Regions from separate parts of the Paenibacillus terrisolis genome, predicted to be linked through region 3. Evidence: a T-box and tRNA genes for the amino acid it is inferred to sense, from the RefSeq annotation. Region 3 holds a T-box; the other regions hold tRNA genes.
What was found. The T-box of region 3 lies ahead of leuS (leucine--tRNA ligase). A T-box ahead of a tRNA ligase gene usually reads a tRNA of that ligase, here a tRNA-Leu.
Positions count from the first base shown of each region.

Region 1: it has a tRNA-Leu gene. The T-box ahead of leuS (leucine--tRNA ligase) is inferred to sense a tRNA for this amino acid. The anticodon was not compared.
Region 2: it has a tRNA-Leu gene. The T-box ahead of leuS (leucine--tRNA ligase) is inferred to sense a tRNA for this amino acid. The anticodon was not compared.
Region 4: it has a tRNA-Leu gene. The T-box ahead of leuS (leucine--tRNA ligase) is inferred to sense a tRNA for this amino acid. The anticodon was not compared.

Region 1 is NZ_JBKFGG010000005.1:131,649-139,582, forward strand. It holds gene ACI48K_RS05955 (ABC transporter ATP-binding protein) at 1-111, shown strand, start outside; gene ACI48K_RS05960 (ABC transporter permease subunit) at 124-1,359, shown strand; gene ACI48K_RS05965 (putative ABC transporter permease) at 1,467-2,000, shown strand; gene ACI48K_RS05970 (divergent polysaccharide deacetylase family protein) at 2,026-2,874, shown strand; gene ACI48K_RS05975 (N-acetylmuramoyl-L-alanine amidase family protein) at 2,861-3,508, opposite strand; gene ACI48K_RS05980 (YqzE family protein) at 3,690-3,905, shown strand; tRNA gene ACI48K_RS05985 (tRNA-Leu) at 4,119-4,203, shown strand; gene ACI48K_RS05990 (hypothetical protein) at 4,342-4,611, shown strand; gene ACI48K_RS05995 (Rrf2 family transcriptional regulator) at 4,691-5,026, shown strand; gene trxA (thioredoxin) at 5,472-5,786, shown strand; partial or broken gene ACI48K_RS06005 (NAD(P)/FAD-dependent oxidoreductase) at 5,895-6,412, shown strand; gene ACI48K_RS06010 (NAD(P)/FAD-dependent oxidoreductase) at 6,433-7,335, shown strand; gene ACI48K_RS06015 (class I SAM-dependent methyltransferase) at 7,448-7,934, shown strand, end outside.
Region 2 is NZ_JBKFGG010000003.1:120,569-128,502, forward strand. It holds gene ACI48K_RS03935 (Ig-like domain-containing protein) at 1-2,194, opposite strand, end outside; gene ACI48K_RS03940 (YjgB family protein) at 2,481-3,080, shown strand; tRNA gene ACI48K_RS03945 (tRNA-Leu) at 3,761-3,846, opposite strand; gene ACI48K_RS03950 (S-layer homology domain-containing protein) at 4,009-4,692, shown strand; gene ACI48K_RS03955 (DUF6199 family natural product biosynthesis protein) at 4,807-5,001, shown strand; gene ACI48K_RS03960 (DUF6199 family natural product biosynthesis protein) at 5,022-5,249, shown strand; tRNA gene ACI48K_RS03965 (tRNA-Ile) at 5,492-5,565, opposite strand; tRNA gene ACI48K_RS03970 (tRNA-Met) at 5,578-5,651, opposite strand; gene ACI48K_RS03975 (ABC transporter substrate-binding protein) at 6,004-7,509, opposite strand; gene ACI48K_RS03980 (ABC transporter ATP-binding protein) at 7,516-7,934, opposite strand, start outside.
Region 3 is NZ_JBKFGG010000015.1:14,796-22,729, reverse strand. It holds gene ACI48K_RS13540 (pyridoxal phosphate-dependent decarboxylase family protein) at 1-153, shown strand, start outside; gene ACI48K_RS13535 (methyl-accepting chemotaxis protein) at 198-1,916, shown strand; gene splB (spore photoproduct lyase) at 1,991-2,995, opposite strand; T-box leader at 3,171-3,396, shown strand; gene leuS (leucine--tRNA ligase) at 3,473-5,914, shown strand; gene comER (late competence protein ComER) at 5,982-6,857, opposite strand; gene ACI48K_RS13515 (ComEA family DNA-binding protein) at 7,062-7,571, shown strand; gene ACI48K_RS13510 (deoxycytidylate deaminase) at 7,591-7,934, shown strand, end outside.
Region 4 is NZ_JBKFGG010000005.1:86,428-94,361, forward strand. It holds gene ACI48K_RS05755 (AAA family ATPase) at 1-2,689, shown strand, start outside; gene ACI48K_RS05760 (YkvI family membrane protein) at 2,678-3,721, opposite strand; gene ACI48K_RS05765 (xanthine phosphoribosyltransferase) at 3,822-4,394, shown strand; gene ACI48K_RS05770 (hypothetical protein) at 4,493-4,825, shown strand; gene ACI48K_RS05775 (hypothetical protein) at 4,949-5,164, shown strand; gene ACI48K_RS05780 (carboxymuconolactone decarboxylase family protein) at 5,232-5,576, shown strand; tRNA gene ACI48K_RS05785 (tRNA-Leu) at 5,672-5,756, shown strand; gene ACI48K_RS05790 (chymotrypsin family serine protease) at 6,037-7,431, opposite strand; gene ACI48K_RS05795 (hypothetical protein) at 7,756-7,934, shown strand, end outside.

The sequences.
Region 1 (7,934 bases), on a different contig from region 3:
CTTCGCATCGTTTCCGCCGGCAAGCCCGCTCCGCATGCCGAAGCCGTTTCTCCGACGCTCGAGGATTTGTATTTGTACCATTTTCAAGAAGAGGCCATTGCGAAAAAATAGGGGGAGCCATACATGGATGCATTGACCCGGTTCGAATTTCGCAAAATCGTACACCGGAAGTCTTTTTATGCGGGACTGTTGATTTTGGCGGTTGTGTTGGTTCTGGCGACCAGCCTGCTGATTACGGGCGCGCGGATCACGGGGAAAGACGGCAAGGAACTGAAGGGGATGAACGCCATCTCGCTGCAAAGAGAGTATGATCGTCAGCTTGCCGGACCGCTAACCGAGGACAAAATTGCGCAGGCGGTTGAACGGCATCAGCAGGTGATCGGGAACCCGCAAAATCTGGACAGTAACGGGGAGATCACTCCTGAGTCCTATGGAAAGGAGATCGTGAAGGATAATCAGATCAAGGATCTGATAAGAACCGCTTTTTCGCCGTTGGATGATTACGATTACGGTATTGTCGATACGATCAAGCCTGACGATGCCAAGCGTTTTTATGATCGCCGGATGGAAAAGATTCAAGCCTTTTTGGACAAGAGCTACCCTTTCGGGCGGTATTCGGCGGAGGAGAAGGCCTACTTTCTCAAAATGAATGAGGGTATCAAGGTTCCCTTGGAAATGGATTATGTGACGGGCTGGGACAAAGTGTTCGAAAATGTACAGTTTGTGTTCTTATCCAGCGCATTTGTGATCGCCGTATGTCTGGCCCCCGTATTTGCCGGGGAATATCAGAGCGGGGCGGATTCCGTTATCCTGTCGACACGACATGGCCGCAGGAGGGTCATTGCCGCCAAGATAAAAGCGAGCCTGATCGTAGCCCTGGGGCTGCTTATATTGGAGCTGTCGGTGTATACGCTTCTGCTGCTCGGTATTTTCGGTTTTGGAGGCGGAAACGCCAGCGTACAGCTGCTTACACTGTTGGCCCCGGTTCCGTATACGGTTCTGCAAACGTATTTGTGGACAGTCTTAGTAGGAGGATTGGCCTGCCTGCTTGTGGGAGCGGTAACGTTGTGGTTGTCCAGCCGCTTGAAAAGTCCTTTTCCCGTTATTGTCATCAGCGCAGTTTTCCTGATCGGACCGCTGTTTATTCCGTCGACCGGTAGCCGTTTGTTCAATCATCTGAGGGATTTGCTGCCGGTTCATATGTTTGAAGGGTTCAGCCAAATCACCGGCTATGAAGCCTTTCGAATATTCGGCCAACTGATTCCGGAGTACAAATTCGCAGCAGGCTTCTCGCTTATTGCGACGGTGCTTCTGCTGACTTTGGCATATCGGGCTTTTAAAAACCATCAGGTGGTTTAGTCGGACTTTAGTTATCTTCGCAAAAATCAAGCAGGCGCATGAATCTCGGCGGCGACAGTCATAATAAGGAAGATTCAACATCACACCTTAGGAAGGCTGACGTTCGCATGGCGCTTGACGAGATGGTTTTTTATTTTTTGGCCTATTCGTTTTTGGGATGGTTGCTGGAAAATGTCTACAGTTTCTTTACCCAAGGAGAATTCTGGAAAGAAGGATTTCTGAAAAGCCCGATGAAACCGATGTACGGTTTCGCTCCGCTGCTGATATTGGCTTTGGGCGGTGAAAATTTCGAACGTTACCCGGTCTATGTCCTGCTTTTATGCCTGGTTGTTCCGACCGTCGTCGAATATGTAAGCGGGTATTTGCTGCATACGCTTTTCGGACAGCGGTGGTGGGACTATACCGGAATGCGCGGGCATATACGCGGTTATATTTGCCTGCGCTTTTCGCTGTATTGGGGGATTCTGTCGCTTGTTTTTCTTTGGCTTATTCACCCTTTGATGGTGCGTGGATACATGAGTCTGGCTCCGGCATGGGAGAAGCTTAGCCCCTACTTTGCGCTGCTCTTTGTTGCCGATTTGTTGTGGACCTTTCGGGTACGGCGGAGAGCCTGGAAGGCCTGGAAAGGAAATCCGATCTGATATGACCAAGGGGGTGAAAGCTGGCATGGGAATTATTCGAACCGGTTTCGGGCGAAAGTCGGCAGGGCTAGTCCTAAGTTTGGCTCTGGCTGCGGCAGTCCTCGAACCAGTCGAGGCCAAGGCCGACAGCATTGAGGGTGCTGAGGATTTCGGTACGGCTCCCCAAAAGCTGGCGGTTATCATTGACGATATGGGGAACAACATGGGCGGAACGGACGAAATTATCGCGCTTCCCGTCAAGGTAACCGTTGCGGTCATGCCTTTTCTCGAAACGACCAAGTCCGATGCGATCCGCGCTCACGAGCAGGGGCACGACGTCATTGTCCATCTTCCGATGCAGCCCAAGCACGGGCGTCCGGAATGGCTTGGGCCCGGAGCGATTTTGGCCGATATGACCGATGAGGAAATTCGCCAAAAGGTAGAGGAAGCCCTCGATCAGGTTCCTTATGCGGTAGGAATCAATAATCATATGGGCTCCAAGGTTACGGGAGACGAACGTATCATGTCCGTCATTTTGGAGGTGTGCCGCGAGCGGGGAATGTTTTTTGTGGACAGCCGGACCAATTACTGGTCGGTTATCGGGAAACTATGCGAGGAAAAGGGGCTTCCGCAGGTAAAAAACGATATTTTTCTTGACGACTTCCACAACGAGGAGCATATCTCCGGACAATTGGTCAAGGTTCAAGAGCTCTTGGACCAGAACGGCTATTGCGTGACGATCGGCCATGTGGGAACCCAGGGTCTGAAAACCGCCGTGGTGCTAAGAAAATTCATTCCCGAATTTCAAAAGCGTGGCGTTTCTTTTGTCGGGATTACGGATTTGGTGCAGGAACAAGAAAAACCCGAAGGAGGCCCCGGGTTTACATTACCGTAAAATATCTGGCGATGCCGGCGTAGATTGCTTCGGCAATCCGCTGTTGGCCGCGGCTATTGGTAAGCATGGCGCGGTCTTCGGCGTTGCTGAGAAAGCCCGTCTCGACAATGACGGCAGGCGCATCCATGTGCTTTAGCAAATAAAAAGGATTGCCTAGCTCAGGCGCCGATTTCGTCGGGTAAAGAGCTTCCAGTTCCTGCTGGATCGCTGCGGCCAGCAAGGCGCTGCGCCCTTCGTTTTGATGCAGGACAAGCGGACCACGCTTGCCGGCGTTCCGTCCCCAATTGACATGCAAACTGACGACGATGGAGGCGGGAAGCTGTTCGCTGAGTTCCTTCCGCTGAGCCAAATCGCGCAGATGCCGGGAACGGCTGTTGAACCATCGGTTGTCGTCGCTTAAGGCATAGTCTCCGGTACGGTTCAGGATTGTCCGGTAACCGTGGCTGCGGAGCACGAGATACAATCTTCTTGAGATGTTCAGATTAATGTCTTTCTCCAGAATGTTCTGATATGAGGTTCCCCCGTCAATTCCGCCATGGCCGGCATCGATCAGAATGACCGGCTCGGGGAACGCATGCCTTAGGTCTTTGCCGTCCGCCAAGGCGGGAGCGCTCCAAACACCAGCGAGCGACATGACGACGAGCAGGGAAGTTATTATTTTTCTCATTGTTCTCATCCTTTGAAGGCTTGGATTTGTCCTATTTAGAGTTGGCTTAGTCGGCGTAATTCATGCATGAACAGTCCGTTTACGTTTATGATGATGGCAAACGGCGCAAACTAGAAATATCAATAACAAGACGAAAGGAGGGATCCTCTTGGCCAAGGGTGATGAGCTGGTCAAATACATTACGGAGCGGGTCGTTGATTACGTCGAAACCCCGCGGGAAATTCGGCGGGAACGCTCCAAAGTCAAGGAATCGTGGTCATCCCGCTGGTTCGGCATGATCCCGTTTTCGATTTCGCTTTGGGCTCAGCAGCTTCCGCGCCACAAGCGGAAACGGGAAAAGCAGTCGGCGTCCCGGAACCTCTAACGCGGCTTTACGAATTAACGGACAATCCATTTGACTAAAGGCGATCGTGTTCTTCCCGGGAAAGGTGCGGACGGTTGCCTTTTTTTGCGTTGGGCGAAGGATATGTGCTAATCGTAAACGTCAAGTAAATGAGGGTTGACTTTTGTAAGCAAAACATGGTATTTTATATCTTGTCGCTGCGGCAAACTTCTTCCGCTGTTGGCATTCAAATTTGCGGTCGTGGCGGAATTGGCAGACGCGCACGGTTCAGGTCCGTGTGGGCTAACCCCCCGTGGAGGTTCGAGTCCTCTCGACCGCATCACTTCATCAATGACAGGTTTCTGATCTGCTTTTTCTAGCAGAGAAGGAACCTTTTTGCTATTCAATACTTCTAAGCTGGTGCTCATTACCTGGGCAGAAGAAATCTTTGAATTGTAATCCAAATGAGCGTAAATTCTTGCCGGCGGGTTTGGGAGAGTCGGCCCGGACGGCGGCGAGGTATCTGCTGAAGTGGCATCCGGTACAAACCACAGCATCATATGAAACCCAAGATGGGGCTGCGGTCTCTTTCGATTATGAATATGAAGATTATTATGCCGCGCCGCGCAATGAGGCGGGGAAGGGCGAGCCGGTGAACGAGAACGGGCTTCCTATCTCCAGGGAGGAATGTATCCATGAGGTAATTGGTTTCGTTAAATCGATGCAAAATTTTGCCCTTACGCAATGATTGCGGACACTTGCATCATATACAAAATAAAGTTATCATGGAGTCATGAAGTCTTTAAAATTTTCGATGAAGGAGCACTTTGAAATATTCGCAAGCAATCGATTATGCGCTTCACGCGATGTTCTATTTGGTGGCAACAGCACCGGACAATCCGCTAAGCGTGCAACAACTGGCCGAGAAACTGGGCGTTTCCCAAACATATTTGTCTAAAATGCTGACCAAGCTAGTTAAGGCTGGACTCATCCAGTCTATGTCCGGCGCGAACGGAGGGTACCGGCTTCGACGCAATTGGGAAGACATCTCGTTCCTGGATGTTATTCACGCAATCGAAGGAACCGCTTCGCTGTTCGAGTGCGGCCTTGATCACGGCAGTGAATGTTTGATTCAACAAGTCATCACCGAAGCAGAACACTAAATGGAGCAGTATCTGAAAAACAAAAAAATTCATGAACTGGCCTTGCAATTTAAGGGAATGGATTAATCGACCATTTTTTAACTATTTGTAGATATAATTTAACTATAATATCGATTAATAAACGTGATACGTGAGAAGGATTTTATTGTGACGATTGGAATTTTGCCATTATCGGTGGAGGCCGGCGGAACTCAATGCTGTCCCGAGCAATTCCTTGTAGGTTCCCCGTCACGCACAGACAAAATTCCCCACGGAAATAGAAAGTGGCCTGAAAGGAGGTGAGTAGGATGGGAGGACAACAATACAGCACTGCCGCGAATGATTCCAGGCATTGGAATTAGTGAAAACAGAGCCTTAAACTCCAACAGATGAACAGTTGAAATCTAATGTGTAATTAAAGATATAAAATGTCTTTAATATATTTAATTCCGAAAGGATGATCACGATGGCTATTCAACACGCGAACGATTCTACTTTTAAAGAGATGGTGCAAACTGAAGGTATAACAGTAGTGAATTTTTGGGCTCCTTGGTGTGGTCCATGCAGAATGTTTGCACCTGTTTTAGAGAAGTTTGAAAAGGAAGCAAATGATTCCATTAAAGTAATTAAAGTTAATGTAGACGAAAATCCGGTAACCTCTTCACAATTTCAGATTATGAGCATACCGGCAACCATTATATTCAAAGATGGAATGCCCCTATATAAAGAATTAGGCATATTGTCGAAAGTTGCCCTGCAGCAGCTTGTTGCCTCCAAATAAATCAACAAACAAAAGCCGACAGGTATCGCTTTAGCAAGTATAGCATCTGCTTTATCCAAAAAAATAGTGCGGCAAGTGAATGGGCTTGAAAAACGCCAGGAGTCACATATGTATAAAACAATCGTCATTGGAACAGGTCCTGCGAGACTGACCGCTGCTATTTATTGGGCACGGGCTAACTTAAATCCTTTGGTGATCGAAGGACCCGAACCGGGTGGTCAATTGACAACCACAACGGTAGTCGAAAATTTCCCATGCTTTCCAGAGGGAATAATGGGGCCTTAATTGCACTCCGTTAGAGGTTATTGCAGGTGAAAAAGGCGTTACGGGCTTAAAGGTGAAGAATAATGAGAGCGGTCAGGAAGCGGTTTCGAAACTGCGCTATTTTTGTAGCGATTGGTCATACGCCGAATACAGGTTTTCTTAAGGGTCAAATTGATACCGATGAATATGGCTACATTATTATGAAGCCGGGATCTGCTGAGACGAATATTCCGGGTGTCTTTACCTGCGGCGATGTTCAAGATCACAAATATCGTCAAGCGATTGCAGCGGTGGGCAGTGGACGTACAGCTGCGTTAGATTGTGAGAAATTTCTTAATGAACACATCACTTTTTCCAGGTAACATTTAAGGGGGAGATCCTTTTGAGTTATGATTGTGCCATTATCGGCGGAGGCCCGGCAGGACTAAATGCGGCTCTGGTACTTGGGCGGGCCAGGCGCAGTGTTGCTTTATTTGATAACAGCCAGCCCCGAAATGCGGTTACACATGCTTCCCATGGATTTATTACAAGAGACGGTGTGACACCAGCCGAATTCAGGCGTATTGCATATGAGGAGGTTCAGGGGTATCCCTCCGTAGAACTTTTACCTTGGGAAGTAACCGAGATTCACCGCTCTGATAACAGGTTCGTCGTCGTGACGTCAACCGGAAGACAGATTGAAGCACGCAAATTGCTGGTCACCACGGGACTTGCGGAGATTTTCCCAGATATTCCAGGTTTGCGTGATTGTTATGGAACAAGTTTGTTCAATTGTCCCTACTGCGATGGTTGGGAGCTTCGAGATCAGCCGCTAATTGTTGTTTCCGAGAACTCTGGAGTGTTTCATATGGCCAAGTTGCTCTATACCTGGAGTAAAGATCTTGTGATTTGTACGAATGGGCATGCTGTTCTGGATACCAATCAAAAACATCTGTTGAAATCCAGAAATATCGAAGTGGTTGAACAAGCAGTAACGATGTTTATCGGTCATGAGGGGAAATTGCGGCAGGTGGAATTTGCGGATGGCACGCGGATCGAGAGAACGGGAGGATTCGTTACACCGGAGTGGAAACCGAAGGCGTCTTTTCAGGGTTCGCTCGGTTATGAGGTAAATGAGTTTGGCGGTATCGCCACGAATGAGTGGGGCAAAAGCACGGTTTCAGGTGTGTATGCTGCCGGGGATGCTGCTTACGTAATGCCTTCCCAGTTGATTTATGCTGCAGCAGGCGGAAGCAAAGCGGCGGTTGGCATCAATATGGAACTGACAGAAGAAGATTTCGTTTAACTCTAAGTGGACATGTCCTTCTCTTTGGGAAAAAGTTTCATAGAGAGAAGGGCATTTTTTCAAAAGTCATAATTGTAATGGTTACACATTACAGAAAGGGATGAGGAGGATTATGACGAACGATTTTTTTAATGATGCCGTTTGGGAAAAGGCTTGGAAGAATGATCCAGATACAGCAGTTAGCAAAATGAAAAAAGCCGGAATTGATCCAGCACACACTTTTGACCATAGGGCAAGGTCATTTAACGAGCAGGCGTTTAACGAAGAAGGCAGGCGAAGAACAAAAAGGATAATGAATTGGCTGGAAGGACAGGGTGTGACATTTAAAGATACTTCCATATTAGACATTGGAGCAGCCTCAGGCGGATTTACAGTGCCGTTTGCGGAGAGAGGGGCCAGTGTTACTTCTGTGGAGCCTAGTCTTCCATTAGTTGAGCTACTGAAAAGTAACATAACGGGATTAAAGAACGGGAATGTAGAGATTGTGGTTGAGCCTTTCGAAGACATTGATATTCAAGCAAAGGGGTGGAAAAAAGCCTTTGATTTCGTATTTGTCTCCATGTGCCCGGTTATTGTCAATTGGGAGAGTGTGGAGAAAG
Region 2 (7,934 bases), on a different contig from region 3:
CTTTGGCTATCGCTTGAATTTTGCCGCTCGCAACTGTGGCAACAGCCGGTTTGGAACTGGTCCATACCGCGCTGCCGGTAACATCGGTAACTTTGCCTGTATCATATTGGGCTGTCAATACGACTGTTTTGGCGGAGCCCGGAGTCATTGGCACTCTGCTCATATCCACAGTGAGCTTCGTCAACTTCGGCACGACGCTGACTTTAATGCTCACGGCTACTCCTTGGTAGGACCCGGAGATCGTGGTCGTTCCTTCGGCAACCGCCTTAATGCTGCTGCCTGAAACCGTAGCGGCGTCCTCATTGGAGGATTGCCAGTTCATTTTGCTCGCTAAACTTACGGTTTTTCCATCCGTATAGAAGCCGGTCGCTTTGATCGACTTCGATTTTTTGAGGTTAAGCTCAAGCGTTGTCGGATCGACGACGATTTTGGTAATCTTCTGCTCAATCGTCACCGGAATGCTGATTGTCTTGCTCGCATAAGTACCTTTTAAAGTAGCCGAACCTTTGGTCAAGCCCTTGATTTTCTTACCGTCGGCGGTTGTCTTAATCACGGCGTTAGTACCGCTTAAAGTCCACACCACGCCGGTCGTGTCAGTGGATTCTTCTCCGTTCATATAAACAATGTTGATCGTAGGCAGTGGAGTTTCTTCACCTACCACGATGTTCATTTTTTCATTTTCGGCGATCAAAGTAAGCACTTTTTCTTTAACTGTTACCGTGATGGTCACTACACCGTCCGAAGAACTGCGAATCGCAGAAGCCGATCCGATACCGGTTACCTCAGGGAGCTTGCCGGTAATCGTCACTGTCGAGGACAGCGGGGTGCTGCCGTCGCTTTCCTTGGCTGTGATTTTGCCGTCTTTGACGGTTGCGATGTCTTCATGATCGGACGTCCACTCGATTTGGTCACTGAAATCGACATCTTGGTCGTCGATTTTCTTGGCCGTTACTTTCGGCAAGCTGACGGAGTCCCCTTTAAACAAATCAAGTTCCGTTTTCTCGGCCGTTAATTTCATAATCGTTGGATTAACCGTTACCTTGATACTTTTACTTATCCCCTGCGAACTCACTTTAACCGTTGTGGTTCCTACCGATCGAGCTGTAATCGTCCCAGTGCTGTCCACCGTCGCGATAATCTTATTGGAAGAAGTCCAGTCCGGAGAGATGGCTGGAACAGACTGGCCCGCCCCGCTTCTCATCGTCGCATCGACTTTCAGCGTTTCTCCGATAAACAAGGACTGATCCTTCGAAGGTGCAAGAATAATCGCTTCATAAGGCGTTCTCACGTAAATATCTACGCTGACGGTATTTCCTAAATAACTCGCCGTAATGGTTGCTTTCCCAAGGGCAAGGATCGTCACTTTACCCTCTTTGACCGTCGCCACGCTACTGTCGGAAGTTGACCATGCAGCTTTGGTTGAAACATCCGTCTCGGACTGGTCGTTCGCATTGATGGTTTTAGCAAGCAGCGTGATCTCTTTATCCACAACAATCTGCTCAAGATCCTCGCCGTCACCCAGTTTTGCCCCGTCCTTAAACAACTTTAATCCGGAGTAAGGAGAAGTCACCGTTGCCGTATAAGTGGCCTTTAATCCCGAGTATTCGGCCGTCACTGTTGCCGTCCCCGTGCCAACCAACGTGATTTTCCCTTTATCGATCGTCAATACGCTGGAATTGGAGGAGCTCCATTTCGCATCCGTCGTGACATCTTTAGAATTGCTGCTGTCGATTTTCGCCGTTGCTTTTACCGTAAGATTATCATCGCTGGTACTATCGAGAACGTATTTCCCATCCAGCTTGTAATCCAAACTTAAATCGGTGTATGTATCGACGATATTGATTGTGATTATGGAGGTAGAACCCGAAGTACTATCGATAGCCCTTACAATAGCTTCACCGCTTTTCGAAGCGGTAACCAGACCTTGATTTACCGTAAGCTGAGCTCCGTTCGAGGATGTCCAGGTCCAGTTAACAGCAGCGGTCACATCCTTTTTATTGGTTGAACCTTCAACGGTTGCCCATGCCTTTAGCTGCTTGGTTTTGCCCACTGCAAGATCAACTGTTGTATTCTCTCCGTCAATGGCGATAGAATTGATATCCCCTGCGGCCGCAAAGACACCTGTCGGGAACAGTGCCGCTAGGAGCAGAGCCACAACGAGAAACCATCCCGTTACTTTCCTGTTAGCAATCATGCATTTCTCTCCTTTGGTAGTCACTTTACCGGAAATCTTTTTCCAGCCCTATGCGTTTTATATCGACATTTGGGAGTAATTTCGTAACCTTTTCAGCGAAATTAATACCATTGACCTATTAAAAATCTATCCGCATAAAAAAGAATTTCTTTAAGCCCCCCTTTACACAACAAGTGTTGTTGAAAGTTGACAGGCGCTCGTCGAAGATATATTTTGAGTACGGAAAGCCCCTTTGCCTTATGAATTCGGTTGTTCGGCTTTCATTCATCATAGGGAGGTACGCAACATGACAATGACAAAAAAAGCCTTTTGGAAAACCGTGCTGACTCTTTCGGTTGCCGGTGCGACTGTCTTCGGAGCGTTTGGCGGCGCCAGTCCCTTGCTCTCTGCGCCCAAAGCTCAGGCAGCCGCTTCCAGCGTGACTGCGGAACAGCAAAAACAAGCATTGGCTGCTCTTAATTCTTTTTATAAGCCCGCACTTGAAGGACACTTTCCCGGAGCAAACGTGGTTGGCAAGTTTATTGTCGGCAAAACGGCTCGCGCAACCGTTTTGAAGGAGCTGGGGGAGCCGGAGAAGCCACGAACAACGGTTTCCGGTTTTGATCTTTACGGCGCCGATATGGGTACCCCGGGATATGCAATGGCTTATTCATCAAAAGGCGTACTTAATGAAATTCGTTATTTCGGTACCAACGTAGAACGTCAAACCAATATCGGCGGCATGACCATGAGTATGCTTAAGAAAAGCTGGCTGGCGCCAAATTCCATAAGCAAGATCAGCAGCACCAAACAGACCAAATGGACTTATAACCGCGGCAGCTATAAACTGGAGTTTATTTTCGACAGTCCAACGCAGCTGAATCACATCAACTTGGTGAAAAAATAGAATTTTCGGCGGCATGTTGAACGCGCAAAAACAAAAAAGATCGCAGGACTCCCAATTCAGGAGACGCTGCGATCTTTTTTATTATCATGATGCCGAGGACCGGGAATTGTGCCGGGTCAGGCAGCAAATGCACTTGTAAGCCAAAATCCAAATAAAGGAGAAGAAAACAAGTAAGCGAATATATAAATACTACCTATAAAGGAGTGATTAGCATTCCCTTACAAACCTCAACCTCGCGGTTATTCGAAAGATATCCTTTGCTTGCATTTGCTTGTTTTATTATTGGTATGTTGGTGTGCATCAATAAAGTTATTAAGGAAATTCGTTCTAATAAAAATCCCCGTATTCCTCGGATCACTCGTATCATTGGTTATTCCGTATTCATTATCTTTTCGATATACTATCTAATCGATAAGTTTGAAGTTTTGCTGGAGCAATAGTACGTATACATACATAGGTGTCATATAGGCGCATAATGGATAATCCGCGATAATGCGGACGTAATTTTGACCATAAAAAATACGCCCTCTCCGTTAGAATTTGAATAAACGGAGATGAGCGTATCATTTTCGCTTGGATTTCGGGTCCTGTGAGTTAGGATTTCGCTCCGCATAGATACACAGAACCTTCGCGATCTCAACGCTCATTAGACGTTGATGTGACCGCGAAAAACAGCGTGATGCCGAGGACCGGGCTCGAACCGGTACGATTGTCACCAACCGCAGGATTTTAAGTCCTGTGCGTCTGCCTATTCCGCCACCCCGGCATACTTTCACAAAAAACTAAGCGAATAAGATTATATCACGTTCTTTTAGGATTACGCAAGGCTTGCCGCAAAACAGTAGGAGTAAAAAATATTGCGCATGAATGCAACTTTTTCCACCTGCCACACCGTCTAGTAGATGCTCACAAAAAAACAAGAGGTGATATGATGTTGAAACGGAATCTGGCCGTGTTGTCCGCGGCGGCTATCTTGAGTTTATCGCTGGGAGCGCAAAGCTTCGCGGCTGCAACCGCTACTTTTACGGACCTTGCCCAATCTTCGGCTAAAGACAGTATTACGGCGCTTCAGGCGAAGGGTATCGTTCGCGGCGTGAATGACCGCGTATTTTTACCCAACGAAACATTAACCGAAAGCCAAGGCATCCAATTGATTATCAACGTTTTAGGACTAAGCCTAAACGCTGAAGCATCCACCGATAAGCCGGTAGCTAGCGACTATTTCAAAAATGCGAAAAACGACGCTTGGTACGCCGACGCCTTGGCCATAGCCCAAAGCAACGGTTTTGATCTTCCGGCCGATTTCGACCCGGCCAAACCGCTTACTAAGGAAGAATTTACGCATCAACTGATACTGGCTATGGAACATCACGGCAACCTGCCGATGATCAATATCGTTCCCGTGAAATTCCAAGACGAAGACCAGCTTAACGTGTTGTATCAAGGAACCGTGCAGCGCGCGCTTGTGCTTGGCATCGCCAAGCTGAATGAAGACAACTCCTTCCAGCCACAGGATAAAATCACCCGTGCGGAAGCCGCCGTATTAGCCTACAATGCGGTTCAGTATTTGGAGGCGCATCCCGCTCCTCCGTCCGCGGACGGAAGCAAATAAATCAGTTTGAAGAATATAAAGGGGCCGCCTCTCGCGGTCCCTTTTTCCGACTTCACTCCCCATTTCCGAAACAAATCGATGGAGCACACGTAATCTAATTAAGGAGTGATTGTGATGGGATTTTTTCTCTTTTTGTTTATTATCCTGGCGCTGCTTAATGCCGTATTTCCAAAAGCAGGCTGGTACATGCGGTACGGCTGGATGGTCAAAGGCGACGTCGAGCCCAGCGAGGCTTATCTTGTGATGAATCGAATCGCCAGCATTATCGTGTTGATTGTAGTGTTCTTTCTTATGTTTAGGCTTTTCTGAGCTTAAGGAGTGTGGTCTGCATGTTCTTTCGCATTGTTATCGTTCTGATAGGCGCTCTCTTCATTGCTCTGGGGATTTTCCTCATTAAAAAGCCCGACTTTAGATGGGAAGCCAATGAAGGCTGGAAAGTGCAAGGCGATTCGGAACCAAGCGAAACCTATATCGAGTTTGCCAAAGTCCGCGGAGTTTTCAGTATAATAGTAGGCTCCGTGTTTTTTGTTATAGGACTCTTTAGTTTGATTTTGTAAATCGCCCGCCGATTCAGTCCTCCCTGGCAACCTACAAGTTTGACAACATATCGACGGAAACGGAGTCAAGCTGAAATTGTATGATCTAAAAACCGATGATGGATATAAATTGCGAAATATTAAATTGACTCTCCATTAGGAGAGTCGATTTTTTTATTCAGCCAAGCTTCGCTATCGCACGTCATCTCTCTCACCCTATCAAAAAGCAAAAACCCCTTGCTAGGCAAGGGGTTCACGCACTATGGGCCCTGAGGGACTCGAACCCCCGACCAATCGGTTATGAGCCGACCGCTCTAACCAACTGAGCTAAGGGCCCGACTACAAAGAATTGCGGGGGCAGGATTTGAACCTGCGGCCTTCGGGTTATGAGCCCGACGAGCTACCGGGCTGCTCCACCCCGCGTCAATAAATAGCGACAGTTAATAATATACACGAATTCCACCGCGCTCGTCAAGCGGTAACTGCCTTGGTTCAGATGATAAAGCGAACGCCGTATTTCCCTTTGCGAGAGCGGAAAATTTCGATTTGGCGCATATCGTCGAACCCGTAGATCCACCCGTCATGCTCCAATCTTTTGGCTAAGCATCCGGCTTGAAATTTGGTTCTGTATAATTTATTGAAGTATACCCAGCGCATCTCTTGTTGCCCTTCCTTTCGCAAAATTGTTTGATTTCTACGGTACCTATAGAATACCCAAGAACGGGCAAAAAAAGCCGCCGGAAATCTCCGGCGGCCTTCCTTATATTTCCTTGTATCAGCCCTTGCCTCCGGCGGCTGCCTCAGCATTCGGAACAAACGGCGTTCCATCTTCTTGGAACTGGGTTTTCGGATTGTTTTTGATTTCCTGCAGCATGGTATTTCCCTTATCCGACCATTCCTTCAGCGCTTCGGCAGGCGTTTTCTTGTTGTCCACCACTTCCTGGAAGAAGTTTCTGCCGCTATTGGTGATGTTGTAAAGGCCCGGTTTATCCGCCATCATTTTATCCATTTTCGGATCGGTCGGCGGGATCGGCTTAAGCAGATAGAACGCTTGAATATTATAATCCAGACCTTGCTTCGGTTGAATATAGGATTTGCGGGACACCATTTCATAAGAATTGCTGCGCGACTTCAGCTTCGCCCATTCCTCGCTGTCGATAAACTTGATGAAATCCCATGCCGTATCCGGGTTGGGAGCGGCACTGTTGATAGCGAACGTATTGCTCAAATAGATGTTTCCGCCAATTTCCGGCTTTTCGGGATGGACAGGTACCGTCACGACATCCCAGTCCACTGGCTTGAAGTCTTTGATTTTTGCGGCATTGGTATTGGCGTCCTCGATTTCGTTGACATAACCGCTTTCGGCAATCGTCATTGCCGTTTTACCGGAAAGGAACAAATCGCTATTAATGGCATTCCAATTAATGGCGCCGCCATTATTCATGCTTGAGTTGTCCGGAAGAATTTTGTCTTTGGCCAGTTTACTGATCGTTTCCCATACTTTGGTCCATTGGGGCGTATTCACCGTCATAGTCTCAGCTTTATCGTCAAAAGTCTTTAACTGCAGCGTATTGACATAGTTAGCCTGCATATCATAATAAGGATCGCTTCCTTGATAACGGCCGAACGAAAAGCCGTAAACGCGGTCCTTGCCTTCGCCTTTTGTTACGCGGCGGGCGAGGTCAAAAATTTCGTCCCACGTCATTTTATCGGTTGGCGGTTCAACCCCGGCGTCAGTAAATATTTTTTTGTTGTAGTACAGGGCGGAAGAAGAGAAGGAAGGCGCCAAAGCGTACAAGCTGCCTTCGCCCAGATCTTTGATGCCGTCGATGACCGCCGGAACGAAGTCCGAAGTATCGAATTTATCTTCTTGAATCATCGGATCAAGCTGCTTCAGCATATTTTCCTGAATCAGCTGGTTCAGCACGCTCGTATCCGTGACTACGATATCTACCGGGTTGCTGCCGGTCATGATTTTCTTCATGCTTTCCAAGTAGTCCGGCTGTTGATAAGGCTGCGAGCCATCGCTATAACGGTATTGGGATTGATCGATTGCCGGAACCACTTCAATCTTAACGTTTTGATGTGTAAACTCATAAACATCCGTGAATTGCTGACGGAAATACGAGTCGTCTGTAGAACCCCAAAGAACGCCGATCCGCAGCACCTTCTCCTGTTCTTTGTCCGCCGCTTTGCCGCCGCTGCATCCTGCCAGCAGCCCCAGCGTCAACGTTGCCGCCAAGGAAACGGACATGATCTTGCGCCATTTTCCATGCCTCATGTTCATTTACTTTTCCCCCTCCAATGATTTTGGTGCGGTAATCACAATTTTCTCTCCGTCAAATTCCATACTTGCCCGGCCGCCGATACCTACAGCGTCTAAATACTCCTTCGGTACCTGCAGCCGTCCGACCCGGTCAACCACAACGAATTCTTCGTGAACCTCTTGAAGTCCGCCGGCCCCAAAGCCGGATTCCGCCGATGCCAAATCGAGATTCGGATTCCGCTTTACGAACTCCGTGCTCGTTAGTCCATCCCGGATGGCAACAACGCGGTCCACTTTGCCGGCGAGCGCCAAATCATGCGTAACGATAACGATCGTAACGCCAAGCTCGCGGTTTACCTCACGGAAGATCCGCATGATTTGATCGGAAGTCGCCGTATCCACCGAACCGGTGGGTTCGTCGGCCAACAGCAGCTTCGGCC
Region 3 (7,934 bases):
ACCGCCGAGGGGCGTCAAATTCCGCTTTATGTCAGCAAATTTTTTGTCATTTCGCCTCATACTTTGCCTGAGCATGTGCCTGGGATCGTGCAGTATTTAAAAGAATGCATATCCGAGGTTTGTGAGCAGTTTAGCGTAGCGATGAGCAAATAGCTTTTTCCAATCAATGAACTCACATTCAGGAGATGAACATGATAATGAATCAAAAGATCAAACGATTGCTGTTCGGACATATCTCTTCGAAAATCATGCTGGGTACCACGGGTTTGATCCTTGCAGCAATTCTCTGCTTCATCGGGCTGCTCACGGTGGTGAATACCACCTTGAGCGGGGAGCTCAAGAATGAACTTGATAAACGTCTCGAGAGCAACATCAATATTGTACAAACCGAGCTTGACCGAATTGGCGGCAACAAGCTTGGAATCGACGGAACCGGCAGTCCGCTGTATCAGCAAACCCGCAAAATGATGGATGAACTGAAAAAGGCGCACAATCTGGAGAACGTATATATTTTATCCAACGATGGAGGGAAAGAAAGAATTATCGCCCTTTCGGATACCGAGGGAGATTACAACATGGATTACCCTTTCTCCCAGGAGATGAAGGATACCATCACACAAGGAAAGGAGACAATTAGTGAAATTTACACAGATGAGTTCGGAGTACATAAATCGATTTTCGTTCCACTGAAAAACGACGCCGGCGCCAATGCCGGTCTGCTGGGGATCGACCTCGACGCTTCGGTGATTCCGGATACCACAACGAAGGTGGTGTGGTACAGCGTCGGTATTTCGCTGCTCGTGCTCCTGATCGGCTTGCTTTTCGCTTATCTGCAGGGCCGGATTATTTCGAAGCCGCTCAAAAAGCTGATGCTTGCCACGGAGCAGTTTGCTCAAGGCGACTTAACCCGCGAGGTTGAGGTCAAAACGATAGACGAAGTGGGACGATTAGCGGAGGCATTCCGCACGATGAGCGGCAATATGAAGCAGCTTATCGGACATATTTCGGCTTCTTCGCAAGAAGTGGCCGGCACTAGCGCGCAGCTCGAACATGTTACGAAAGAATCGAGCGAAAGCGCTCAACAGGTAGCCCAATCGATGAACAGCATGAGCGAAGGAATCAACGAGGTGGTCGAATCCATCGGCCAAAGCTCTTCGTCCGTACTGGAAATCAAAGATCAATTATCGGGTGTGGCGATTGAAGTGAACGACATGCAGCTCATCGCCAAGAAGGTCAGCAAGCAGTCGTCCGAGGGACAAGACGTCGTTGATCAAACGCTTCGCCAAATGAATTTGATCGAGCAGGTGATGCGTCATTCGGAAACAACCGCCGGCCAGCTCCAAGAACGCTCGAGAGAAATCGGCGAAGTGATCGGCATGATCACGGGGATTGCGCAGCAGACGAACCTGCTGGCGCTCAACGCTTCGATCGAAGCGGCAAGAGTTGGCGAACTGGGGAAAGGTTTTGCCGTGGTTGCGGGAGAAGTTCGCAAGCTGGCCGAACAGTCGGCTGACGCCGCTTCATCGATCACCGAATTGGTAGCGGGAACCCAAGAAAACAGCCGCCTTGTTATTGATAGTATCGGCGAGGGCAGCCGCGCTATCGAAGAAGGGCAAAAATTGATGAACATCACTTATCAAAATTTCCAAAGTATCTTCCAAGGCATCAATGATTTCTCCAGCCGCACGGATCAGCTGCTTCAATCCTTGATTCTGGTGGAGAACTCCTATACGAACATTGCCGATTCGGTTCAGCAAATCTCCGGCGTAACGCAGGAGCAAGCAGCCGCTTCCGAAGAAGTGGCCGCCGCATCGGAACAGCAAAGCGCGGCTATGCAGCAGATTGCCGCCTCGATCCGTCAGCTTTCCAGCCTGGCGGAAGAACTGCAAAGAGCCGTATCCCTCTTCAAGCTTTAATCGATTTATAAATATCATATTTGTGACGGTGGATGTCCAGGGGTCGATCAATGACTTCGGGACATCTTCTTTGTTTATACAAAATATTCGATTCGGGCTTGCGGAAAATATTCCGTGATGGCCTGCCGGAAAAGCTCTTGAAATTCCTCCACCGTTTCCATTTTATATACGTATTTGAACCTTCCGTATCTTCCCCATTTCAATTGCCGCTCCGCTTCGTCCATGTCGAGCTTGGATTTGGGGTAGCGCCTCATAATCGTATTTTTGGCCACTTTCGTGAAACGATGCTGAATGAGCTCAAAAGTCAGGTCAGGCGTCTCGATGTTTTTTAGCCGGTCATGCAGTTTGGTCAAAAGCTCCATATACCCTTCCTGCCACGCATCATGCTTGATAATCGGGGCGATGATGAAGCCCAGCGGATAGCCCGCTTCGGCAACGTGTCCTGCCGCTTCAATTCGTTCCTCGAAGGAGGATGTGGCCGGTTCGAAATTCCTGATGACATAATCGGAGTTAATGGAAAATCGGATTCGGGTGTGTCCCCCGTGATCGACATCAAGCAGAGAATCGATATTGGCAAACTTGGTCACAAACCGGAGGCGGCCGAATTCCTGCTTCGCCATAAAGGAAATGAACTGTTCCAGCGCTCCGGTAAGATGCTCCAGGGCGACCGGGTCGCCGGTGCAAGCGGCTTCGAACCGGGTGATTTCGGGTTTGCGTTCGGCAATGTATTTTGCGGCACTCTCTAATATTTCCTCAAGATTCACATAAATCCGGATATACGGATTTGAACTTAAAGTGGTTTGCAGATAGCAGTAATGGCAGTGGCCGGAGCATCCGGTGGTGAGCGGAATCGCGTATTCGGCGGACGGCTTCGAGGTGTCGAAATCAAGCGTTTTCCTGACGCCGACGACCAGCGTTCTTTTGGCGCTGCGGTACTTCTCCGCTTCCGTTTCACCCGGGATGCCCGTCACCCGGTTGTGGGACGTGGTCATTTTAATGGGTGTCCCCAATTTCTCGAAATGCAGCAGCAACTTGCTTCCGAGTGGGTATTTTATCGATTCCGGCTCAAAAAATACCATGTCGGGATTGAATTGTTTCACTGCGAACGACCTCCGAATACCAGATTTTTCGAACCGTTTCGGCTTGGCTGGAGCTATTTTGGCCGAAAATCAGGAGCGCTATCCAATAGCTAAGTCGTTGACTTCAAAGGACGATATTGGATATAATAATTGGTAATCAGTTTTCAAACATAAGCAAGCAGCAGTGATGAGGATTATTAGCTTCGAAAAACCACCCAGAGAGCCGGCGGAAGGTGAAAGCCGGTTGGCGATCGAAGCGAACTCGCCTCGGAGTTATGGTGCGGCGCTGGTTGTGCGGCACTATCGTCTTGCCCGCGTTAAGGGTCAAAGTGAGCGAAGGACAAAGCATGTCCGGCGCTAACTAGGGTGGTACCACGGGAAACATACCTCTCGTCCCTAGCGATATACGCTACGGATCGGGAGGTTTTTTAGTTTATTACCATTTAAGAAGATGGCAGTTCAAGGGGGATTTTGTTTATGGCGGACAATCAAACGCCTCAAGATGTTTACAAGGCTCAGGAAATCGAACCGAAATGGCAGGCTTACTGGGATAAGCACCATACCTTCAAAACCCGGGAAGAAGCGGGCAGACCGAAGTTTTACGCGCTCGATATGTTCCCTTATCCTTCGGGAGCGGGGCTGCATGTAGGTCACCCTGAAGGATATACGGCAACGGATATCGTTTCTCGTTACAAACGGATGCGCGGTTACAACGTCCTGCACCCGATGGGATGGGATGCATTCGGCTTGCCGGCGGAACAGCATGCGCTTGATACGGGCGAGCATCCGCGCGATATTACGGTCAAGAACGTCAACAACTTCCGGCGGCAGATCAAATCGCTGGGCTTCTCCTACGATTGGGACCGGGAAATCAGCACAACCGATCCGGAGTACTATAAATGGACGCAGTGGATTTTCATTCAGCTGTACAAAAGAGGTCTCGCTTACGTAGCCGAGGTGCCGGTGAACTGGTGTCCTGCGCTCGGAACTGTGCTTGCCAACGAAGAAGTCATCGACGGCAAGAGCGAACGCGGCGGCCACCCGGTTATTCGAAAGCCAATGCGCCAATGGGTACTGAAAATTACGGAATATGCGGAGCGCTTGCTTGAAGACCTGGAAGAATTGGACTGGTCGGAAAGCATCAAAGATATGCAGCGCAACTGGATTGGCAAATCCGAAGGCGCGGAAGTGAATTTCGGCATCGAAGGCCATGAAGCGATGTTGACCGTATTTACGACGCGTCCTGATACTTTGTTCGGCGCCAGCTACGCGGTGCTTGCACCTGAGCACGAGCTCGTGAAGGCCATCACGACCGACGCTCAGCGGGAAGCCGTTCAAGCGTATCAGGATCAAGCCGCCCGCAAAAGCGATCTTGAGCGGACTGATCTTGCCAAAGAAAAAACCGGTGTATTCACCGGAGCTTATGCGATCAACCCGGTGAACGGCGCCAAGCTGCCGATCTGGATTGCCGATTATGTCCTTGCCGGATACGGAACCGGAGCGATTATGGCCGTACCGGGCCATGACGAACGCGATTTCGAGTTCGCGAAACAATTCGGTCTGCCAATCGTTGAGGTTGTCGAAGGCGGAGACGTAACGAAAGAGGCTTACGCGGGCGACGGAGCTCACGTGAACTCCGAGTTCCTGAACGGACTTCGAAATGAGGAAGCGATCCGTAAAATGATTGGCTGGCTTGAGGAAAACGGTAAGGGACACGGCAAAGTGACCTACCGTTTGCGCGATTGGCTGTTCAGCCGGCAGCGTTATTGGGGCGAGCCGATTCCGATTCTGCATCTGGAAGACGGCACGATGAAGCCGGTGCCGGAGGATCAGCTGCCGCTTGTCTTGCCGGACGTCGACGCAATCAAGCCGTCGGGAACCGGCGAATCGCCGTTGGCCAACGTCACGGAATGGGTGAACACCACCGATCCGGAAACGGGACTTCCGGCCCGGCGCGAAACGAACACGATGCCGCAATGGGCGGGAAGCTGCTGGTACTACCTGCGCTATATCGATCCGCATAACGATAAGGAGCTGTGCTCCAAAGAGAAGCAGCAGGAGTGGCTGCCGGTTGATCTGTATATCGGCGGCGCGGAGCATGCGGTGCTTCACCTTTTGTACGCCCGCTTCTGGCATAAAGTGCTGTACGATCTCGGGGTCGTATCCACGAAGGAACCGTTCCACAAGCTGGTGAACCAAGGAATGATCCTCGGAACGAATAACGAAAAAATGAGTAAATCCCGCGGCAACGTGATCAACCCGGACGAAATCGTGGGTGACTTCGGGGCTGATACGCTGCGCATGTATGAAATGTTTATGGGGCCTTTGGAGGCGACCAAACCTTGGAGCGCGAACGGCGTGGAAGGCACGCACCGGTTCCTGTCCCGGGTATGGCGGCTGTTCGTGGCCGAGAACGGCAGCCTGAACAGTAAAATCGCTGCCGACGGCGGCAGCGACGATTTCAAACGGACCTGGCACAAAACGATCAAAAAAGTAACCGAGGATTTTGATAACTTGCGTTTCAACACGGCGATCAGCCAACTGATGATTTTCATCAATGAAGCCTACAAGACGGATTCCATTCCGAAAGCCGCCGCGGAAAACTTCGTGCAATTGCTGTCCCCGCTGGCTCCGCATCTTGCGGAAGAGCTATGGGAGCGTCTTGGCCATTCGGAATCGATCTCGTACGAGTCTTGGCCAACCTTTGATGAAGCCTGGACCAGCGAGTCCGAAGTGGAAATCGTCGTCCAGGTCAACGGCAAAATCGTTGACCGGACGAAAATTTCCAAGGACCTGGACCAAGCGGCTATGCAAGAGCATAGCTTAAGCCTGCCGAACGTCAAGCAGGCGGTGGAAGGCAAAACGGTTCGCAAAGTGATTGCCGTTCCCGGCAAGCTGGTCAACATTGTAGTCGGCTGATAAGCTTATGCAATACGAGCGGAAGCGGTTCCCGAATGGTGCTGCGTTTTTTCGATAGTCGGGGCCGTCATTCCGTGGATTTAGGAACCGGCTCTTTCGGGGCCGGGGCTGAATCGTTGTCGGCTCCAGAAAACAGTGAATGCAGCTTACTAAGGTCATCATCGTATTTGCGGTGCGTCGCTTCAATTAACTTGGCGAACACCCCGCGAAGTCCGACCTCCAGGATGGCCAGGCCTTCGGCCGTAACGCCGCCGGGCACGGCGACGCGCTTCTGCAGGTTTTCCGGCGTAAAGCCGCCTTCCGTCAGCAAGCGCCCGGTGCCCAGCAGCATTTCGGCTCCGAGAGCAATGGCCTCCGAACGACGGATCCCGGTCAATTCCGCGGCGGCTTCCGCCCATTGCTGCAGGATGTATGCGATAAAGGCCGGACCGCAGCTGGCGATGTCCGAGGCGATGCGCATTTCCGGTTCTTTTAGAGTGAATGGAGTACTGATCGAAGACATCAACTGCTCTAGCAGCAGTCGATCCTCGGGCCGAATCCGGCTTCCGTATATACATAGCGAAGCTCCGCTATGTACGGAATGCGTAATGCTTGGAACGATTTTGGCAATTTTGGCGGGCAGGAATTGCTCCAGCGTTTGGATTTGCACCGGGCTGGTGATGGAGACGACAATCTGGTTTTCGGTCAAGCTTTCCCGGATTTCTTCAATAACTTGAGGAAAATCCAGAGGTTTGACGCACAAAAATATGATTTTGCCCCCTTGGGCGGCTTCCGCATTGCTTCCGCATACCTGAAGCCCGGGATATCGCTGGGCCAGCATCTCCGGTTTGTACGGAGAACGGTTGCTGACGCAAATGCTTTGCGGGAGCAGCGCACCGGAACGCAGGAAAGCTTCGATGAGCAGACTTCCCATGGATCCTGTTCCGATGAATGCGACTTTCATCCGGTTCCCCCTTCCGTGCTGAGCGCACCATTTCTATGAAATAGAAGAACGGGCATATCCCGGCTTCTATCTCATGCGAGAAACGGTTAGTGTTCCGGATGGAGGGCACTGCCGTTTCTATCTCACTATTTTCATATGTATGCATCTTGAATGGATCTTCATGACCTGCGGTAGACAGATTCTTTTAAGATAGGAGTGCCTTTCATGAGACGAGAGCACGTGCTGACGTCGGTCGTTTCGGCAATTGTGGGTGCGGGATTGATGCTGCTGGCGGTCGGCGGCGGGAATCCGGCGGGAATCGAAGGCTGGGCGCCGGTTACTTCGCAAGTGGTGTCCGCCATGCAGCAAAATGAAGCGAAGCCTGATTCGGGAAGCCTGGAAAGGGACGAGAAAGTCTCCGATACAGCCAAAGGCGGAACTTCCTCACAATCACAAGGCGAAGCGGGCATGGAAGCTGGAACCGGAGCGGCAATCGGAGGCGATTCCGCTAAAAAGGTTGCAGCGGATGCTTCCAACAAGAAGGAAGCGATCAATATCAATCAAGCCGGACTCCGGGAACTGCAGGAAATCCCCGGGATTGGCGAGAAAAAGGCGCAGGCGATTATCGATTACCGCAGTGCGCATGGCGATTTTGCTTCCGTAAACGATCTGACGAAGGTAAAAGGAATCGGAGATAAAATACTGGAAAAAATGAAGCCATATATTGGGCTGTAGAACTGGGGAGGCCAAAGGGATGAGTCCGGACAAACGTAAAGATTGGGATACGTATTTTATGGATATCGCTTATATGGTGTCGACGCGTTCGCGCTGCAGTCGGCGACGTGTTGGAGCTGTGCTGGTGCAGGGCAAGAAGCTGCTGGGAACCGCCTATAACGGCGCTCCTTCAGGCGTTCCCGACTGTTCGGAAGCCGGCTGCATGATTGCAGAAGAGTTCGAACTGGTTACCGTGGACGGGAAAGAGACCGTGCTGAAAAAACAGCGCTGCGTCCGGACGATTCATGCCGAGCAGAATTTGCTGCTGTTCACCGACCGGATCGACCGGGAAGGCTCCAGCGTATACGTGACCGACGAACCTTG
Region 4 (7,934 bases), on a different contig from region 3:
GCTGCGCGGGGAGAAAAAGCTTCTGCAGGACATGGACAAGCTGTACCGGCCGCGGGGAAGAACGCAAGAGATTGCGCTTCGCCTCCAGGCCGTGGAGCGGCTTGAAAAGGAAGCCGAGTCGGCGAAGACTCTGCTGCCTCGCTACAACGTGGTGCTTGAGGAGCTGGAGGCGACCGTCGCCGAACTGGCAGCCGGCGAAGCGGAGCGAATGACGCTGAACCGAATCGCGTCGAGGCTGCAAAAAGCGGTGGACGACCGGTCCGATTGGATTCGGCGGGAAGCCGTCCGCTCCGAACTTGAAGCGATTCCCCGGCACAATCGGTTTCCGGAGGAAGGCTTGGCCCGCTGGCAGGCGCTGCAGGCGGAAAAAGAGCGGCTGCTGCTGGAGCACAGCGAGCTCGCCCGGCGACTCGAAGCTCGGCAGGCCGAGCTTCGTTCGGTAACGCCCGATGAAGCGCTGCTTCGGCAAGAGGCGGCCTTGCGCTCTCTGGAGGGACAATTGCCGGAATACGAAGCCAAACGGCGGGAACTGGTCGAATTGGAGGCCGAGTCGGTTCAGCTTCATGGCCGCCTGGAGGAAGATTTGCGCAGCATCCGCCCGGACTGGACGCCGGACGACTTGCGAATCTTCGCGGGAACGGTAGGCGAGCGGGAAAGCGTGCGTCAATTTGCCGCTAGGTTCGCCGCTTACGATAAGGACATGGAGGTGCTTCGCAGCGAACGTTTCAAACAGGAGCGGGTTGCGGCATCCGCAAGGGCGGCTTTCGAGGCGGCAAACGCATTGGTGATTGAAAACGAAGCGGCAGGAGAACGGCAGTTCTCCGTGCTTGTCCCGCAAACGCGCGCCGATATCCGCGCCGCATGGCAGGAGCTCGCGCTTGAGCTCGACCGCTGGAGAGAGCAATCCGCCTCCCGGATGGCGGAGCTTCGCGCCGCTGACGCGGAAGCGCTGGCGGTGTCGCAAATGCGCTCGCTGTACGGGAAATTGCTTGCCGGAAGCGCTCTGCTGACCCTTGCGCTTCCGGCCGTGTTGTGGCTTGCTGCGGATTCTCCCTGGGGAGCATTGCTGACCGGCGTTATCCTGGCCGTCTTTGACGCTTATCTTGGCTTCTCCGCATATGGCCGGCAAGACAATAAACGCCCGCGTTCTCTTTCCGGCAGACGCTCCGGAAGGGAGGCGGCCGCCGGTCCGGAAGATCGCTTGAATGCGCTTCTGTCCCGCCTGATTCGGCATCCGCTGAGCGCGGCTGCCCGGGAAAACGGCGGATCGGCTTCCGTGCAGGTGCCCGGCGCATGGGACCAAGAAGAGCGGCAGCTGCGCCGGCTGATGGAGAGCTGGGCGCTGTGGGAACAGCGTCACGATACGCTTGAGGCAGAGGCGCTTGCATGCCGCAATCGGGCGGCTGCGGCGAAGGACGAGCTTGAGGGGCTGGAACGCGAGTTGTCCAGGCGTGAAGCGGCGTTCGCCGAACTGGCGCGGGACTGGGAAGATTGGCTGACGGAGCGCAGGCTCTCCTCCGATCTGTCGCCGGAGGCGGCGATGGACGTGTTCCGGCTTGCCGAACAGGGCCGGGAGCGCTTGAACCGCCTGGACTTCGTTTCCGGCAAAGCCGCAACTTTCCACAAGGATCTGAAGCGGTTCGAGGAAGAATGCTCAGCGCTTCTCGTTCAGTCCGTCTCCTCGTCCGAGTTGATGGATTCCGCGGTTGCCGGGCTCAAACAAGCCCTGATCCGGCTGGACCACGAGATGGAGCTTCATACCAAACGCGAGATGCTGCTGGCGAAGCTGGCTCCGCTCAAGGAGGAAGGCGAGCGCTTGGAGGACCGCCTGAGCCGGCTGGAGCTGCAGGAGCAAGGTCTGCTGGCAGAAGGTCAGGCCGAGGATGGGGAAGCCTTCCTGCGCATCGGGGCGAACGTCAAACGGCGTCAGGAGCTTGAACGGAATCTACGGCAGCAGGAATTGCTGCTCTTCAGCGGGTTGGACGAAAACGAACGGAGCGAACTTAAGGCGCTGCTGCGAGTGGCAGACGAGGCGGAGCTCCTTCGGCAGGCTGAACAAGCACGGGTAACCAAGGAAGAATCTGAGGCGAGCTGGAAGCTTCTTCAGGAAAGACGCGGCCGGCTCTTGCAGGAAAAAGAGACTTTGGAGCAGCGCGGTAGACAGGAGGATTTGCAGCAGAAGCTGGCCGAGGCGGAGTCCGCTCTTGCCGACGGTGTGGACCAATATGCGGTCATGGCGGTGTGCAGCGAACTGATCGCCCGCGTTCGCCGCATATATGAGGAGGAGCGGCAGCCTGCGGTGCTGCGGGCGGCGTCCGGTTATTTTACGGAAATGACGGGCGGGACTTACAAGCGGATCGTGATGAAAATGGGCAGTCAGGAACTTATGGCCGAGCATGCCGAACATGGGGTGATCGAAAGCGCCTATTTGAGCCGGGGGACAGCCGAGCAGCTGTATCTCGCGATGCGGCTGGCCTTGTCGGAGGCGGTGCTGAGAGAAGGCAGCCTTCCTCTTCTGCTCGACGATCTGTTCGTCAACTTTGATCTGTCCCGGCTTGACGGGGCTCTTTCGGTGCTTCGCTCTGTTTCAAACCGGCAGCAGATCATCATGATGACCTGCCACGCCCATATCGTGGAGCGGATTCAAGCCCAAATGCCGGGCGCTCAAATTGTGGGGTTATCCGGATGAGCCCTTTTTTCGGTAGTTGGCCAGCATAAAGGCCCACAGCAGGCTAAACAACCCAAATGCCGGATAAAGTACGGACAGCAGGGAACTGAAGCCAAAGAGACTGGTCACGTAGCAGATAAACAAAATCGTAAGGCCGATCAGCATGGGCGGAGCTTGAATTCGCTGCTGAATCTGCAGAGTTACCCCGTATACATCGGCAACGAACGTGCTGAAGATTTCCATAAAAATCAGCAGAACATAGATGAGCTGCACCGTCGTGCCAAGCTGCTGGGCGATGCTGCCCATGGGGATCTCGTATTGAACGATGCCCGGCATATGGGCGGACAAGGCGAAATGGCCGGCCATCAGCATAAAACCAACCCCGGTTCCGCCCAAAACTCCTCCTGCGATGATCACGCGCCGATTGTCAGTATGGCTGCCGATCGGAACCAGGACCGCTTGCGCCATAGACAAATTAAAGGCGGTGTACATCAGCGGCGAAGCCCAGGCAAAATAGAGGAGGTCATCGGTGCCAAGCGTGAGAAAACGCGTCGCCCCCGGCGAACCGGCCGTATTGAAGATGATGGCGAGGGATAATGCCAGCATCATCGGAACGACGATGGAGTTCAACTGCATCACGCCGCCGATGCCCCGGCCGAGCAGCAGAAAGGTACATAGGAGCGTAATCCATAAGCCTATCTGATAATGAAGTCCGAGATGCTCCATGAAGACCGAGCCGGCCCCGGCGAGCATCACGCTGTTGACGCCGATCAGGACGATCAAGGTGAACAAGCTGAGGCCTCGTCCTACTTTATCGCCGAATAGGCGGCGGTTCAAATCCTCGTAGGATACGGCCTTGATCTCCCGGGCGAGCAGCATCATTTTGGTGCCCAGCCATACGAACAGGATCGTCGATACGAGGATCATCGGAATTCCCCATTTGCCGTACCGGGTGAAAAACTGAAGAATTTCCTGCCCCGTCGCAAAACCGGCCCCAACGACCGTACCGATATATGTGAAGGCGATCTGCAGAATTTTTACGGCATTTTTCATGGTTTTCCCCCCGGCGGATGTGCTATATATAGTACAAGGTATGTCGTCTTGGAACGGGACATGACTCAAAACCTAAATGATGAGCTTTGGAGGCAAAAATATGGAGTTATTAAAACAAAGGATCATGGAGCAGGGCGTTATCGTCTCGGACCAAGTGCTGAAGTTGGATGGGCTGCTGAACCATCAGGTGGATCCGCAGTTGACCATGCGGATGGGCAAGGAGTTTGCGGAGCGATTCCGCGATGCCGGCGTGACGAGGGTCATTACCGTGGAGTCGTCGGGGATCGCGATTGCTTTTGCCGCCGCTTATGAGCTGGGGGTGCCTTTGGTGTTTGCGCGCCGGAAAAAGACGCTTCTTGTTGAACCGGACATGCTGTGCGAACGGGTACCTTCGTTTACGAAAGGCATTGTCACGGATATCCTCGTGTCCCGGGAGTTCATCGGGGAAGAAGACCGGATCCTGTTTATCGACGATATTATCGCAAACGGGGATGCGGCGCGGGGACTTATCAAAATCATCGCTCGTTCCGGAGCGGAGCTGGTAGGTGCGGGAATTGCGGTGGAAAAGTGCTTTCAGCCTGGCGCGAGGGCTATCCGGGAGCAAGGCGTCCGCCTGGAATCGTTGGTGAGGATCGCTTCTCTCGAAGGCGGCCAAATCCGTTTTGCCGATTAAACTTGGGCTCTTCCAAAGGGAACATTTTTGTAAGAATCCTTTGCAGGCCCTCCTTTTTTCGTTATAATGGGGAGTACTAGGGAGAGGAGGCTTAAATCATGGGGAAAGAATCAGTTGTAGACGTGGAGTTTTTTATCTCGAAATTGTCCGATGCAAAGGTCACATTTGAACGTGCCCTGGATTGTAAACATACGGAATTTGATGACCTTTATCCCTATATGCTTGAACATCCCCAGTTTTTCTGGTACAAACGTTACGTTGCCTGGTCGGCGTTACTGACGATCGCAGGGTTGTGTCAGGAACTGAATGTGCCATGGAAGGATCAGTTCAGTCCTCAGCAGGTGGGGTATTTGGAACAACGCGTGATGTCTGCGAAAGTGCTTGATTTCTGGTTCGAAAAGAATGATAGCAAGGAACATGCTTCCCTTTAATTCGTTTTAAGAAATTGCGACTTTACCGATAGCTCGTCAAGATCTGCCGTCATATAGAAAGACTCCGCCTTGACTAAGCGGGGTCTTTTTTTGAAACTCGTCACAGGAAGGAGCAGTTAACCGATGATCTCGGATGAACAATTGAACGAATACCGCCTATCCGGCGAAAAAGTACGAGTCGTGCGCGATGCGATCGAAGCCAACGATGTCCGGGGCATTGTCGTCGCCTGGGATGACACCCATGTACTCGTGCGTAAGCCCAATCGAAACATCGTTAAGCTGGACCGGAGCTACATCTATCAGACCGCTAAACAATCTCGGGTATCGCCGGGGGAATAGGCATATTTTTCGCGGCACGGGACATTGTATAAGTGATTCCAATCCTAAAAAGAAAGGATGCTTTGCCATGTCGCGGGTTACCGACAAAATCAATGCGTACAAAGAGGAAATGGATCGCTACGGCGCCTCCATGCCGAAAGTGACGGAAGCATATCATCAATTTACCGGCGAAAGCTTTTCCGACGGTTCGCTGGACGCGAAAACGAAGCAGCTGATCGCGCTGGGTATTGCGTTGTCTGTAAATAACGAAATCTGCACCTTCTATCATGCCGCAGAAGCCAAATCAAAAGGGGCAAGCGATGCGGAGATTTTGGAAACCGTAGCGGTGGCTTCCGCGGCGTTGGCCGGAAACGCTTTGTCCCAGGGCGTGACCCGGGTTCAGGAAGCTCTTACGGTTCGGCCTGTTCAATAGCCTCATCCAGGATTTACAGGTTGACTCCCCCATGACCGCGTGATATTATAAACTTTGTCACTGCGGAAAAACACTTTCTCGCAAGACGAAATTACGCGGTCGTGGCGGAATTGGCAGACGCGCACGGTTCAGGTCCGTGTGGGCTAACCCCCCGTGGAGGTTCGAGTCCTCTCGACCGCATTACTTTATAAAAAAGGCTTTAGTTGCTCAGGCAACTACAAGCCTTTTTTACATAACTGCTAACTCAAGTTACTGCTCGTTATCTGGACAAAAAGTCTTGCACTTATCTATTTGATCCGTATTAGGTAGTTAGAAAAGGAAACTCGTTCTGGGTTTAGGCGAGCCTTTAAAATTGGTCAAGCTGTGTACTTCGTACTAAACTATCAATAAATGAAGAGTCGTATAGCCCTTGATAGTCAGGACTATACGACTCTTGTAATATATGCGATTATATCGAGTATTACTGTGGAGCAACAATCATGATACCGTCAAGATGCAAATCATTGAATGATGTCCAGACAGGTTCATATACTTTATAGCTTCCTGGAGGAATAGGACTATCTGTACTGCTGAGAGTTACGACTCCTGTATGGGTACCGGCTATATCAAAAGTCCAGCCTTGTAAAGAGTTATCATATGCGTAGTCAGTTAAAATAGACCCGCCGCTGTCTCCCCCCATAGAAGAATACCCGGTAGCTAAAACTTCGTTACGTTTGTACCCATAACCATCGCCCCCCCAATAAATATCAACATCTGAATAGGCTATTTGACCTGATGTAGTGGTTCCGCTATTCGCGCCTCTTAAATAAATTGTATCTCCAGGTGTATCGGCAACATATATACCGGTTATCATAGCCATATTTGTAACAGAAGGGTAGGGAACCCTCGGGCGTCCTTCGTAATTAGAGTTCAAAGTTATATAACCTGCATCAGCAACTGCATTTGAGCCATCCCCAGCAGAAGTGGTTCTATAGGTATAATCACCAATTGAGGTAGTATTCCATGTAGGTTGATACCAAGCGCTGACTGTGTCTGTAGGTTGACAATGACCAGCAGTAACCAGCACATTTTGATTGTTTTGATTTACACCAAAATAACCTGCAGTACAAACGCTGTATTGGTATAAATTATCTCCTACTTCATGGTAGTTTCCCCCGATTTTTGATCCCATAGGAAATAAAGAACCGTAATGAGTATCGTCTGTTTCCACCGTAAATGCCGAAGCTGGTACTTCGGTAAACTCAAGCAAATCTGATTGGGGAATAAGCGAAGTCACCGATTCTTTACTAACGATTGTGTCTTCATCCAATGCAATAATTAGCCTGTTATTTTTTACATCGGGAATAAGGGCTCGAACCGATCCGGGTTCAACACTTTTTTCAATTATCGTTTTTGCATTCTCGATATCGGCCCAAGAAAACTTTGTAACTTCAAAGTCAACTTTATCCTGGTTTTGGATTGATTCACGGACCAGTTTTTTTAGGGATTCGGAGTTTTCAGTAATTTGGACGACTACCGTGCCCTCATCTTCAGCATAGTAATATCCTGAAAATTGGTCAGGGGACTCTTCAATAAGCTTTTTGATAGAGGGGATATCTCGCTTGATTCTTTGCTTTTCAACATAGTTATCCAGAAGTGTAGTATTGCCTAGAATATTGGGAGATATGTTAGTTTCAATGGGATAGGGGATTTCATTAACATTATTTTTTTGAGTGATCTCTGCAATATCCCAGATACTTCCTCTAACCGTTTTCCATTGATAGTTATCTTCTGCACTTACGGAAGTATTAATGCTTGAACTAAAAATTAAGGAGATAGCAAGTATAATCGATCCAATTAAAACTTTATTCTTCACTTGGTTTCATTCCTTTCCTTAATTAATTATTTTGTGCTAATCAAAAAGCAAAAATTTTATTTGTATCCTCCTTTCGCAAGGATATGACTCCTACCCGGCTTCAAGATGAAAATTCCTGGTTGCTTCCTCCTTTTTTTGGAATTACTATATTAATAACGTTGCAATTAACCCTTTTCTAACGGAAATTGCTAGCCGAATGCTAATTATTTAGCCAAACTCCAAATCGCTTTGATACATTAGTTCGAGAACATGCTTCAATAGAATGAAATGGCTTTTGCAACAAAAACCATTTTTTTACGTCTGCTAAAATGGAGGTGGTTATACTTGAAGATATTGCTAATTATTGTTATCTTTCTGAATTTGCTCGGTTGTCGGTCAATAAATTTAAACCAGTCTACAGTATCAAATGTAGAGGGAATTTCTTCAACGATTAGCAATAAAGAAAATAAGTTTTTTGCTGCCAATATTATAGCTCCAGATAAAATCCAAGCTAATCAAGCATT